DNA from 3 places in the Neobittarella massiliensis (ex Bilen et al. 2018) genome. Region 3 is predicted to be linked to each of the others. Evidence: a T-box and tRNA genes for the amino acid it is inferred to sense, from the RefSeq annotation. Region 3 holds a T-box; the other regions hold tRNA genes.
The links. The T-box of region 3 lies ahead of pheS (phenylalanine--tRNA ligase subunit alpha). A T-box ahead of a tRNA ligase gene usually reads a tRNA of that ligase, here a tRNA-Phe.

Region 1 (3,262 bases), 730 kb from region 3:
TGCTACGACTTTTTCGACGACCTGTGCACGATCCAGGAGCTCAAGGCCATCGCGCAGCGCTTTCACGTAGCCAGAATGCTGCGGGCCAAAAAGGTCTATTCCGAGATCGTCAAAGAGACAGGTGCCTCTACGGCCACCATCAGCCGGGTCAACCGCTCGCTGCTCTACGGCTGCGGCGGGTACGACAAACTGCTCGACCGCGAGCAGGAGAACGCACAGGATTAGGGCTTTTAAAATGAGTTATTACGGCAATTTTGCCGCCTTTTACGACGCCTTTACCGACGATGTCGACCGGGCGTCCATGGCGGCTTTCATCGCAGAAAAACTCAAACAAAACGGTATCTCAGGCGGGATACTGCTGGATGCAGGCTGCGGAACAGGCGGCCTGTCTGTTTTGTGCGCCCAAATGGGCTTCGATGTCATCGGCACCGATATCTCGCCCGAGATGCTGCAAAAGGCCCGTGAGCGCGCCCAGCAGGCCGGGGTGCAGCTGCTCCTTTTGAACCAGCCGCTGGAGGAGCTCGACCTCTACGGCACCGTGCGCGCCGCGATCTGCACCCTCGATACGGTCAATCACCTCACCGGCGAGCAGTCGCTGCGGCAGGCTTTTGCCCGTATCGGCCTGTTTTTAGAGCCCGGCGGCGTCTTTTTGTTCGACTGCAACACCTACTATAAGCACAGCCAGGTGCTGGGCGACAACGCCTATATCTACGATCTGGGCGACACCTACTGCGGCTGGCAGAACACCTTTTACCCCGAGGACAACACCACCGATGTAGACCTCACTTTTTTCGACCGCCAGGGCGGGTCGTTTGCCCGCTATGACGAGTCGTTCACCCAGTACTACTTCACCCCCCAGCAGCTCGAGAGCGCTCTGGCCGCCGCCGGTATGCGCGTCTTGCAGGTGTGTGGCGGGTACCGCGACCAGCCGCTGCAAAAAGACAGCCAGCGGGCCGTATATATTGCCAGTAAGGAGAGATGACGATGGGCAGGATCTTGCGTGCCATCAGCGAAAATGGGGGCGTGGTCATCACCGCCGCCGACACCACCGATATCGCCGCCAGGGCCGAGCAGATACATAAGACCTCGGCGGTAGTCACTGCGGCCTTGGGCCGCCTGCTCACCGCCGCCTCAATGATGGGCTGCTCTTTAAAGGGGGAGGAGTCCAGCCTCACGCTGCGCCTCAAAGGCGACGGCCCGGCTGGCTCGGTGATTGCCGTGTCCGACGACCGGGGCAGCGTGCGCGGCTATGTGCAAAACCCGGTGGTAGAGCTGCCGCTCAACCGCTACGGCAAGCTGGATGTAGGCGGTGCCGTGGGCCAAAACGGCCTGCTGCACGTCATCAAAGACGTGGGCATGAAAGACCCCTACGTGGGCAGTGTGCCGCTGGTGTCCGGCGAGGTGGCCGAGGATATCACCGCCTACTTTGCCGCCAGCGAGCAGATACCCACCGTCTGCGCGCTGGGGGTGCTGGTCAATCCCAATCTCACCGTCAAGGTAGCCGGCGGCTTTTTGGTACAGCTGTTGCCCGGCGCCACCGAGGACGAGATCTCCCGCCTGGAGGAGAATATCAAAGGCCTGCCCTCCATGACCAACATGTTAGACAGCGGCCTCGCGCTCGAACAGATCATCGACCGCGTGCTGGCTGGGTTTGCCCCCAATATCCTGGACGAGTTCCCAGTCGATTACCGCTGTAACTGCAGCCGCTCGCGGGTGGAGCAGATGCTCATCAGCCTGGGCCGCGACGAGCTGGCAGATATGGCCGCCAAAGGTGAAGATACCGAGGTGGCCTGTCACTTCTGCGACAAGAAATATCGATTTACCGCAAAAGAAATCGAAAAACTGCAAAAACAGTGTTGACAAGCAAAAACGAGTATTGTATAATAACATTCGTCGCTGGGAAGAACGCAGTCGCGGGGCGCCCAGGGCGAAGATGTGGCCCGATAGTTCAGTTGGTTAGAACGCTAGCCTGTCACGCTAGAGGTCGAGGGTTCGAGCCCCTTTCGGGTCGCCAATTACGCCTCTGTAGCTCAGTCGGTAGAGCAGAGGACTGAAAATCCTCGTGTCGATGGTTCGATTCCGTCCGGAGGCACCAGGATGCGGGTTTAGCTCATCTGGTAGAGCGCCACCTTGCCAAGGTGGAGGTAGCGAGTTCGAGCCTCGTAACCCGCTCCAGGTAAAAGCACGGTGCAGTTTTGCACCGTGCTTTTTTCATGTCAAAAGGCGGCCCGCCAAAGTCCGCTCAAATTCAGCTGATGCCACTGTCTGCGCCGTCCCAAGCGGCACGCGGTATTTTGCAGCGCTTTAAAGAGGGGAGAGAAAGTCATCGTGTACATCTATCGATACCGCAGCGTCGCCGGTCCGCTGTGGTTTTTAGAAAAAGACGGGGCCATCTGCGGGCTCTATCTGCGTCCCAATACCTGCTTTAACGGCGCTCAGCCGGCCTGTACGCCGCTGATACAGCAGGCGGTAGAGCAGGTGGCCGATTATCTGGCCGGCCGCCGTTACAACTTTTCGGTCCCCATCCTGTTAGAGGGCACCCACTTTCAAAAAAAGGTCTGGCAAACGGTGGCAGCCATCCCCTACGGCAGGCGGTATACCTATGCGCAGGTGGCCCAGATGATCGGCAGTAGGTCGCCCCGGGCGGTGGGCGCGGCCAACGGCCAAAATCCCGTCTCGCTCATCGTTCCCTGCCACCGGCTGGTGGGCACAGCCGGCGATCTGCGCGGCTACGCCGGTGGTTTACCCATGAAACAGGCTCTTTTGGATATGGAGCAGGCGGTACTGCACGGCGGCTCCTGGGGTGGATTTGATGCCGTCTGTCGCCAGCGCTGGGACCAGCTGACAGCAGTGGAGCAGGAGTGGTTGCAAAAGTGAAAACGCGGAATTTCGCACCGCTTGGACCCTGTATACAAGCTGAGTTTTATAATGGCAACGCCACGGTCGTCCACTGCTGCTAGCTGCTGCCAACTGCCGTTCATACTACCGGGCAATCTGTGGTATACTGGGTAAAGATGACTGCCCGGCCGCTGAAATACTCAGTCGCCGGTTTTACAAAGGGAGGCTATATACCGTGGAGTACCGAGTAGATCATATCGGGATCAACGCCGGCAGCAGCCAAAAGGCAGAGCAGATGGCCGGCGTGTTCAAGACTCTGTTTGGCTTTGCGCCGTGCCGGCTGCCCGTCTCGCATTTTGCCGGCGACCAGATCGAGATCATGCACCAAGACGGCCGCGGTCAAAACGGCCATATCGGCATCGCC
Region 2 (3,262 bases), 730 kb from region 3:
AGGGCTGCTCGGCGTCCTGTGCCCAGTGGCTCGAGGAGCACCGCGGCCACGCGCTCGAGCAGCCGGTACTCGAGCAGTACTTCGCCATCGAGGACTACCTGCGCACCGCCTCACTGTTCGACGAGCGCTACATCCTGCTGGTGCGCGCCTTCGGCAGTGAAGTGGTGGTACAGCAGCTGTGTCTCGATCCCGCCCACTTATTGCAGCAGGCCATGAAAAAGGGGCGGGCGGCGGTGCTCTTTTCGGCCACTTTCTCACCGCTCAGCTTTTACGCCCAGGTGCTGGGCGCCGATGAGCAATCCAAAAAATACCAGCTGCCATCGCCGTTTCCCCGCAAAAATCTGTGTCTGCTGGTAAACGGGGCCCTCAGTACCCGCTACCAGCATCGCCAACAGAGCGCCCCGGCCGTGGCCGACTGTATCGCCGCCGTGGCCGAGGGCCGGCCGGGGCATTATATGGCCTATTTCCCCTCCTACAGCTATCTGCAGCAGGTCAGCAACCTGTTTGGCGCCCAGTACCCCCATATCCCGCAGCTGTGCCAGCAGCCGGGCATGGATGAGGAGGCCCGAACAGCGTTCTTGCGGCGCTTCGACAGCGGCGGCGACACGCTGGTCGGTTTTTGTGTGCTGGGGGGCGTGTTCGGGGAGGGGATCGACCTGGTGGGCGATCGGCTCATCGGCACTGTGATCGTGGGGGTGGGCCTGCCCCAGCTGAGCACGGAGCTCGACGCCATGCGCGACTACTACGATCAAAAAAACCGTCAGGGCTTCGCTTTTGCCTATCAGTTTCCGGGCATGAACAAGGTGCTGCAAGCCGCCGGTCGGGTCATTCGCGACGAGCGCGACCGCGGAGTGGTGCTGCTCATCGACGACCGCTTTTTGTCGCCCCGTTACCAGATGCTCTTTCCGGCCCACTGGCAGGGTTTTGCCCGCACCGATTCAGTAGAGGCCATATCCGGCGCCGTACAGGCTTTTTGGCAGCAGCCGGCTGTCGGCGGCAACCAGAGCGGTGGGTGACGGCGGCAGATGTTATGTAAAAAGAGCGGCCCGCACCTATCTTTCCACTGCGCGAACGACCGCTCTTTTTTGCGCCTACCGGCCGGTCTCGCCGTCGGCCAGCTGCTGTACATAGCGTGCCATCTCTTTTTTCGAGGTCACCTGATGGGTGCCGTCGATGATCCGCTGTTGCGCTGCTGCCGGCAGGGCAGAAAAGTGCTCCATAGCGGGTACATTTTGTGCCAGAGCCATCCCAAATCCCATGGGCAGGTCCGAGAGGATATTTTTGTCTTGCATACGATCGCCGCCTTTCGGTAAAATAATATTGCCGCTTTAAAAAGGTGGCCGTTGCGCCCCACATATATAGTGTAGGCAAAAATCGGCCGGTCTTGCGCCTGGCGGCAGATTCGCCGCATATTTTTAATATCGGCCGGCCAGTGGTTTTTGGCTTCCTCGTGCGGTATCATCAAATAACAGGAAATAGCTGGTGGAATTACAGAAAGAAAATGTAAAAAAAGTGTTGACTTTCTACCACCGGTATAGTACAATAAATCTCGTCGCTGGGGAGACAAAGCGACACAACGGGAGCATAGCTCAGCTGGGAGAGCATCTGCCTTACAAGCAGGGGGTCACAGGTTCGAGCCCTGTTGTTCCCACCATTTGTGGCCCGATAGTTCAGTTGGTTAGAACGCTAGCCTGTCACGCTAGAGGTCGAGGGTTCGAGCCCCTTTCGGGTCGCCAATTATGCCTCTGTAGCTCAGTCGGTAGAGCAGAGGACTGAAAATCCTCGTGTCGATGGTTCGATTCCGTCCGGAGGCACCAGAGTTTTATTGTGCGGGTTTAGCTCATCTGGTAGAGCGCCACCTTGCCAAGGTGGAGGTAGCGAGTTCGAGCCTCGTAACCCGCTCCAGTAAAACGGGTGCAAAGCACTTGTCTCATTGTAAACCGGTCGTTCGATCGGTGTATAAGGCGCCATAGCCAAGCGGTAAGGCAGAGGTCTGCAAAACCTTTATCCCCAGTTCAATTCTGGGTGGCGCCTCCAATATGCGGGTTTAGCTCATCTGGTAGAGCGCCACCTTGCCAAGGTGGAGGTAGCGAGTTCGAGCCTCGTAACCCGCTCCAAAAAAAGCACTTGTCGGTTACGACAGGTGCTTTTTTATCTTTATATATTCCCTGTCTACCGTTTGCCTGCTCCCTCTAAAAAATAGCTTTTTTGGCCCCGGCGGCAAAAGTGTCCCCCAAAACCGGCCGGACAAGCGCTTTTAGGGCGGATAAACCTGCTTCATAGCTTATGTTTGGGGAAAATGCCTATGACAATTCCCGCGTCAAAATGTTATAATATAGCTACACACAATGTGCGGTTTGCTGATAAGACGGCGCGAGTGCCGGTCTTGCCAGTGGGCTGTGCGTTTTTTTGTAGCAGAACAGTGCTCTGTTCTGCCGGGCGTTCAGAGAGGACTGAGGGGTAAATGTTTCAGCAAAACGATACGGTGTTATATGGCGCCCAAGGCGTGTGCCGCATCGCCGAGATCAGCGTGATGGATCTGTGCGGCAACAAAGAGGAATACTATGTACTGCGGCCGGTCTACGACGAGAAATCTACGATCTTCGTGCCGGCGGCCAACCAAAAATTGTGCGATAAAATGCGGCGTATCCTCTCGGCAGAAGAGATCTACGCGCTCATACGCTCTATGCCCGACAAAGAGAATATCTGGATCGAGGACGAAAATCAGCGGCGCGAGGCCTACCGTACCATTCTGGCCGGCGGCGACCGGGTGCAGCTGGTACAGCTCATCAAAACGCTGTATACCCACCAGCAGCTGCAGCAGCAAAAGGGCCGCAAGCTGCACGCCTCCGACGAGCACTTCATGAAAGAGGCCGAGCGCATGCTGTACGAGGAGTTCGCCCACGTGCTCAAGATCAAACCCCAGCAGGTGCTGCCGCTCATCGTCGAGCAGATCGAGGTAGAGGACAAGATACAGTGAGCGAACATATCTTTGCCGACGGCAGTTATGTGCTGCTGCGGGATCGTGACGGCGTCTGGCAGGTCACTGGCCGCAGCGGGCAAAGATCAGAGCTCAAAGCCTGCCACAGCCAGCAGCGCGCGTCTGTGTCAAACAGCGAGATCGCCCGGGCGATGGCTCCTGATGCCGTACTGCAAGAGGCGGTGGAGCGCATCGGTTCAGTGCGCACGATACAGGCCCCCAGCAACAAGGTACGGCGCGAATTTTACCAGCAGGCCATGGATGCTTTCGATGAGCTGGAGT
Region 3 (3,262 bases):
TCTTTATCGCCTGTTACCGCTACCTGTCGCAAAAGCGACAGCATGAAGGGGCGCAGCTCATCCTCGAAAAAAACCGGGAGATCGCCGAGAAGAACCGGGAGCTCATGTACCTGGTGGGGCACGACTCGCTCACCGGGCTCTACAACCGCCGCTTTTTAGACCTGCGGCTGCCGGCCATCTGTGCCGACTGCGCCGAGCACGGAAAGCACCTGGGCATGATGATGATCGACATCGACGATTTTAAGCTGTATAACGACCAGTTTGGCCATCAGATGGGCGATGCCTGCTTGGATCAGGTCAGTCAGGCGCTGCTGGGCTGCCTGCAGAGTGAGGGGGAGTACATTCTGCGCTACGGTGGGGAGGAGTTTTTATATCTGGGCTCTGGCGCGGATACCGCGGCGGTGCGCCGGCGGGGCGAAGAGATGTGTGCGGCGGTACGGGCACTGGCGCTGCACGCAGCTGGTAAGCCGTCGCCGGTCACGGTGAGCATTGGCGCCTGCGCGGCGGTTCCCCAAGACAAAAGCGCCTGGCAGACCCTTATCCGTAGGGCCGACCAGGCGCTGTACACCGCCAAACATCAGGGAAAAGACCAGGTAGTCTGCGACACCGGCGAGGGGCGGTAACGCTACAGGCACACCGCCACAGCCATCGCGCGCCCAGTATCATGGCTGATAGAGAGATCTAGCTGTTCATAATCGCCCAGCCGGGCGGCGGCGCGCGGCGCCAGCCGGTAATAGGGTTTGCCCTGCGGGGTGTGCACCACTTCGATATCGGTGAAGGAAAGCCCGCGAAAGCCGGTACCAACAAGCTTCACCAGCGCCTCCTTGGCGGCAAACACGCCGGCCACCGTTTGGGGAGCGCTGTTTTTTTGGGTAAAATAATCTCGTTCGCCAGCGGTGAACACCCGCTGTAAAAAGCGCGGGTCCTCCATGCTCTTTTTTATCCTTTCGATCTCGATAATATCGCAGCCGCAGCGTAACATCGACATCCCTCCCCTATACTTTACCGTCGCCGGTGGGCGATAGTCCTCTGCTGTGATTATAGAGGAAACCGGCAGAAATTACAAATATCTGCTTCAAAATGTGTTGCAAAACACGGGGGGATGTGCTATTTTAAAGTATATAAACGCGATGACGGAGAGAGTAACACCGCTTATTTCCCCTCTTTTCAGAGAGAGCCCGGCTGCTGTGAAGGGTTCAGAGGGCCAGCAGTGCGAAGTTCACTCCCGAGCGGCCCCGCTGAAAGCCCCCTGTGGCCGGTAGGTGGGGACGGGCAGCCCCGTTAGCGGCAAAAAGAGTGTTTGCTCTAAGCAAAAAGCAGGGTGGTACCGCGGAGACTTTTACGCCTTCGTCCCTATTTGGGGGACGGGGGCTTTTTTATTTGCCCGGCGCCAAAAACGGCGCCGTCCCCAAGCAAAAGACCCGCACTGTGAAAGGAGCCGGATATGAAAGACAAACTGCTGCAGATCAAGGAGCAGGCCATCGCGCAGATCGCGGCGGCCAGAGACGACCTGGATGAGATCAAGGTGAGATACCTGGGTAAAAAGGGCGAGCTGACAGCCATTTTAAAACAGATGGGCGGACTGTCGGCCGAGGAGCGGCCACAGATCGGCCAGCTGGCCAACCAGGTGCGCGCCGATATCGCCGATGCGATCGCCAAAAAGGCCGAACAGATGAAAGCTGAGGCGCTGAAGAACCAGCTGGAGGCCGAGCGGGTGGACGTGACCATCCCCGGCAAGCTGCCCCAGCAGGGCGGCCTGCACCCCATGACCCAGGTGCTAGACGACCTGACCGAGATCTTTTTGGGCATGGGCTTCTCGGTAGCCGAGGGGCCGGAGGTAGAGCTGGATTACTATAACTTCGAGGCGCTCAACCTGCCGCCGGATCACCCTGCCCGCGATACCCAGGACACCTTCTATATCACCGATAACATCCTGCTGCGCACCCAGACCTCGCCGGTGCAGGTGCGCACCATGGAGACGCAAAAGCCCCCCATCAAGGTCATTGCCCCGGGGCGGGTCTACCGCTCCGACGCGGTGGACGCCACCCACTCACCGGTATTCCACCAAATCGAGGGGCTGGTGGTGGATAAAGGCATCACCATGGCCGACCTGAAAGGAACCCTGGAGGTGTTCACCAAAAAGCTGTACGGCGCCGACAGCGTGGTGCGCTTCCGGCCCCACCACTTCCCCTTCACCGAACCTTCGGCCGAGATGGACACCCAGTGCTATGCCTGTCACGGCGCCGGCTGCCGCCTGTGCAAAGGCGAGGGCTGGATCGAGCTGCTGGGCTGCGGTATGGTCCACCCCTGGGTGCTGCAAAACTGCGGTATCGACCCCGAGGTATACAGCGGCTTCGCCTTTGGTATCGGCTTGGAGCGGGTGGCCATGCGGCGTTACGGTATCGGCGATATGCGGCTGTTCTACGAGAACGACCAGCGGTTCTTGAGCCAGTTCTAACAGGAGGTAGAGAAGATGATCCTTTCGTATAAATGGTTGCAGGACTACACCGAGATCGACGCTGCGCCCCGAGCGTACGCCGAGGCCATGAGCATGTCCGGCTCCAAAGTAGAGGGCTGGGAGAACCTGGCCGACGAGATAAAAAACGTAGTGGTAGGCAAGGTGCTCTCGATCGAAAAGCACCCCGACGCCGATAAACTGGTGGTGTGCCAGGTAGAGGTGGGCGGAGCGGAGCCCATCCAGATCTGCACCGGCGCCACCAACCTGTACCCCGGCGCGGTGGTGCCGGTGGCGCTGCACGACTCCTATCTGCCCGGCGGCGTGCACATCAAAAAAGGCAAGCTGCGGGGACAGGTCTCTAACGGGATGATGTGTTCGTTTGCCGAGCTGGGTCTCACCGAGCACGACTGCCCCGACCAAGATGCCGACGGCATCATGATCTTAAAGGATGGCAGCTACACCGTCGGCGAGGATATCGTCACCGCGCTGGAGCTGGACGATCTGGCGGTGGAGTTCGAGATCACCTCCAACCGGCCCGACTGTCTGTCGATGATCGGTCTGGCCCGTGAGAGCGCCGCCACCTTTAGAAAGCCGCTGCGGCTGCCCGACCCCCGCGTAGAACACGAGAGCGGGGATATCGGCGATTACTTGAAAGTGGACGTCGAGACCGAAAACTGCCTGCGGTACGCCGCCAAAGTCGTCAAAAATGTAAAGATCGGTCCCTCGCCCAAGTGGATGCGCGACCGGCTGCGGGTGTGCGGCATCCGCCCCATCAGCAACATCGTCGACATCACCAACTACGTG

Region 1: it has a tRNA-Phe gene. The T-box ahead of pheS (phenylalanine--tRNA ligase subunit alpha) is inferred to sense a tRNA for this amino acid. The anticodon was not compared.
Region 2: it has a tRNA-Phe gene. The T-box ahead of pheS (phenylalanine--tRNA ligase subunit alpha) is inferred to sense a tRNA for this amino acid. The anticodon was not compared.

What each region holds. Positions count from the first base shown of each region.
Region 1 is NZ_JACOGI010000001.1:1,127,392-1,130,653, reverse strand. Features, by position in the region: gene H8K20_RS05260 (YerC/YecD family TrpR-related protein) at 1-225, shown strand, start outside; gene H8K20_RS05255 (class I SAM-dependent methyltransferase) at 236-982, shown strand; gene hslO (Hsp33 family molecular chaperone HslO) at 985-1,860, shown strand; tRNA gene H8K20_RS05245 (tRNA-Asp) at 1,938-2,014, shown strand; tRNA gene H8K20_RS05240 (tRNA-Phe) at 2,020-2,095, shown strand; tRNA gene H8K20_RS05235 (tRNA-Gly) at 2,100-2,175, shown strand; gene H8K20_RS14190 (methylated-DNA--[protein]-cysteine S-methyltransferase) at 2,329-2,877, shown strand; gene H8K20_RS05225 (VOC family protein) at 3,074-3,262, shown strand, end outside.
Region 2 is NZ_JACOGI010000001.1:1,118,875-1,122,136, reverse strand. Features, by position in the region: gene H8K20_RS05200 (helicase C-terminal domain-containing protein) at 1-1,016, shown strand, start outside; gene H8K20_RS05195 (hypothetical protein) at 1,092-1,292, opposite strand; tRNA gene H8K20_RS05190 (tRNA-Val) at 1,579-1,654, shown strand; tRNA gene H8K20_RS05185 (tRNA-Asp) at 1,660-1,736, shown strand; tRNA gene H8K20_RS05180 (tRNA-Phe) at 1,742-1,817, shown strand; tRNA gene H8K20_RS05175 (tRNA-Gly) at 1,830-1,905, shown strand; tRNA gene H8K20_RS05170 (tRNA-Cys) at 1,964-2,037, shown strand; tRNA gene H8K20_RS05165 (tRNA-Gly) at 2,042-2,117, shown strand; gene H8K20_RS05160 (CarD family transcriptional regulator) at 2,465-2,980, shown strand; gene H8K20_RS05155 (hypothetical protein) at 2,977-3,262, shown strand, end outside.
Region 3 is NZ_JACOGI010000001.1:1,853,599-1,856,860, forward strand. Features, by position in the region: gene H8K20_RS08435 (GGDEF domain-containing protein) at 1-623, shown strand, start outside; gene acpS (holo-ACP synthase) at 626-982, opposite strand; T-box leader at 1,122-1,358, shown strand; gene pheS (phenylalanine--tRNA ligase subunit alpha) at 1,445-2,458, shown strand; gene pheT (phenylalanine--tRNA ligase subunit beta) at 2,474-3,262, shown strand, end outside.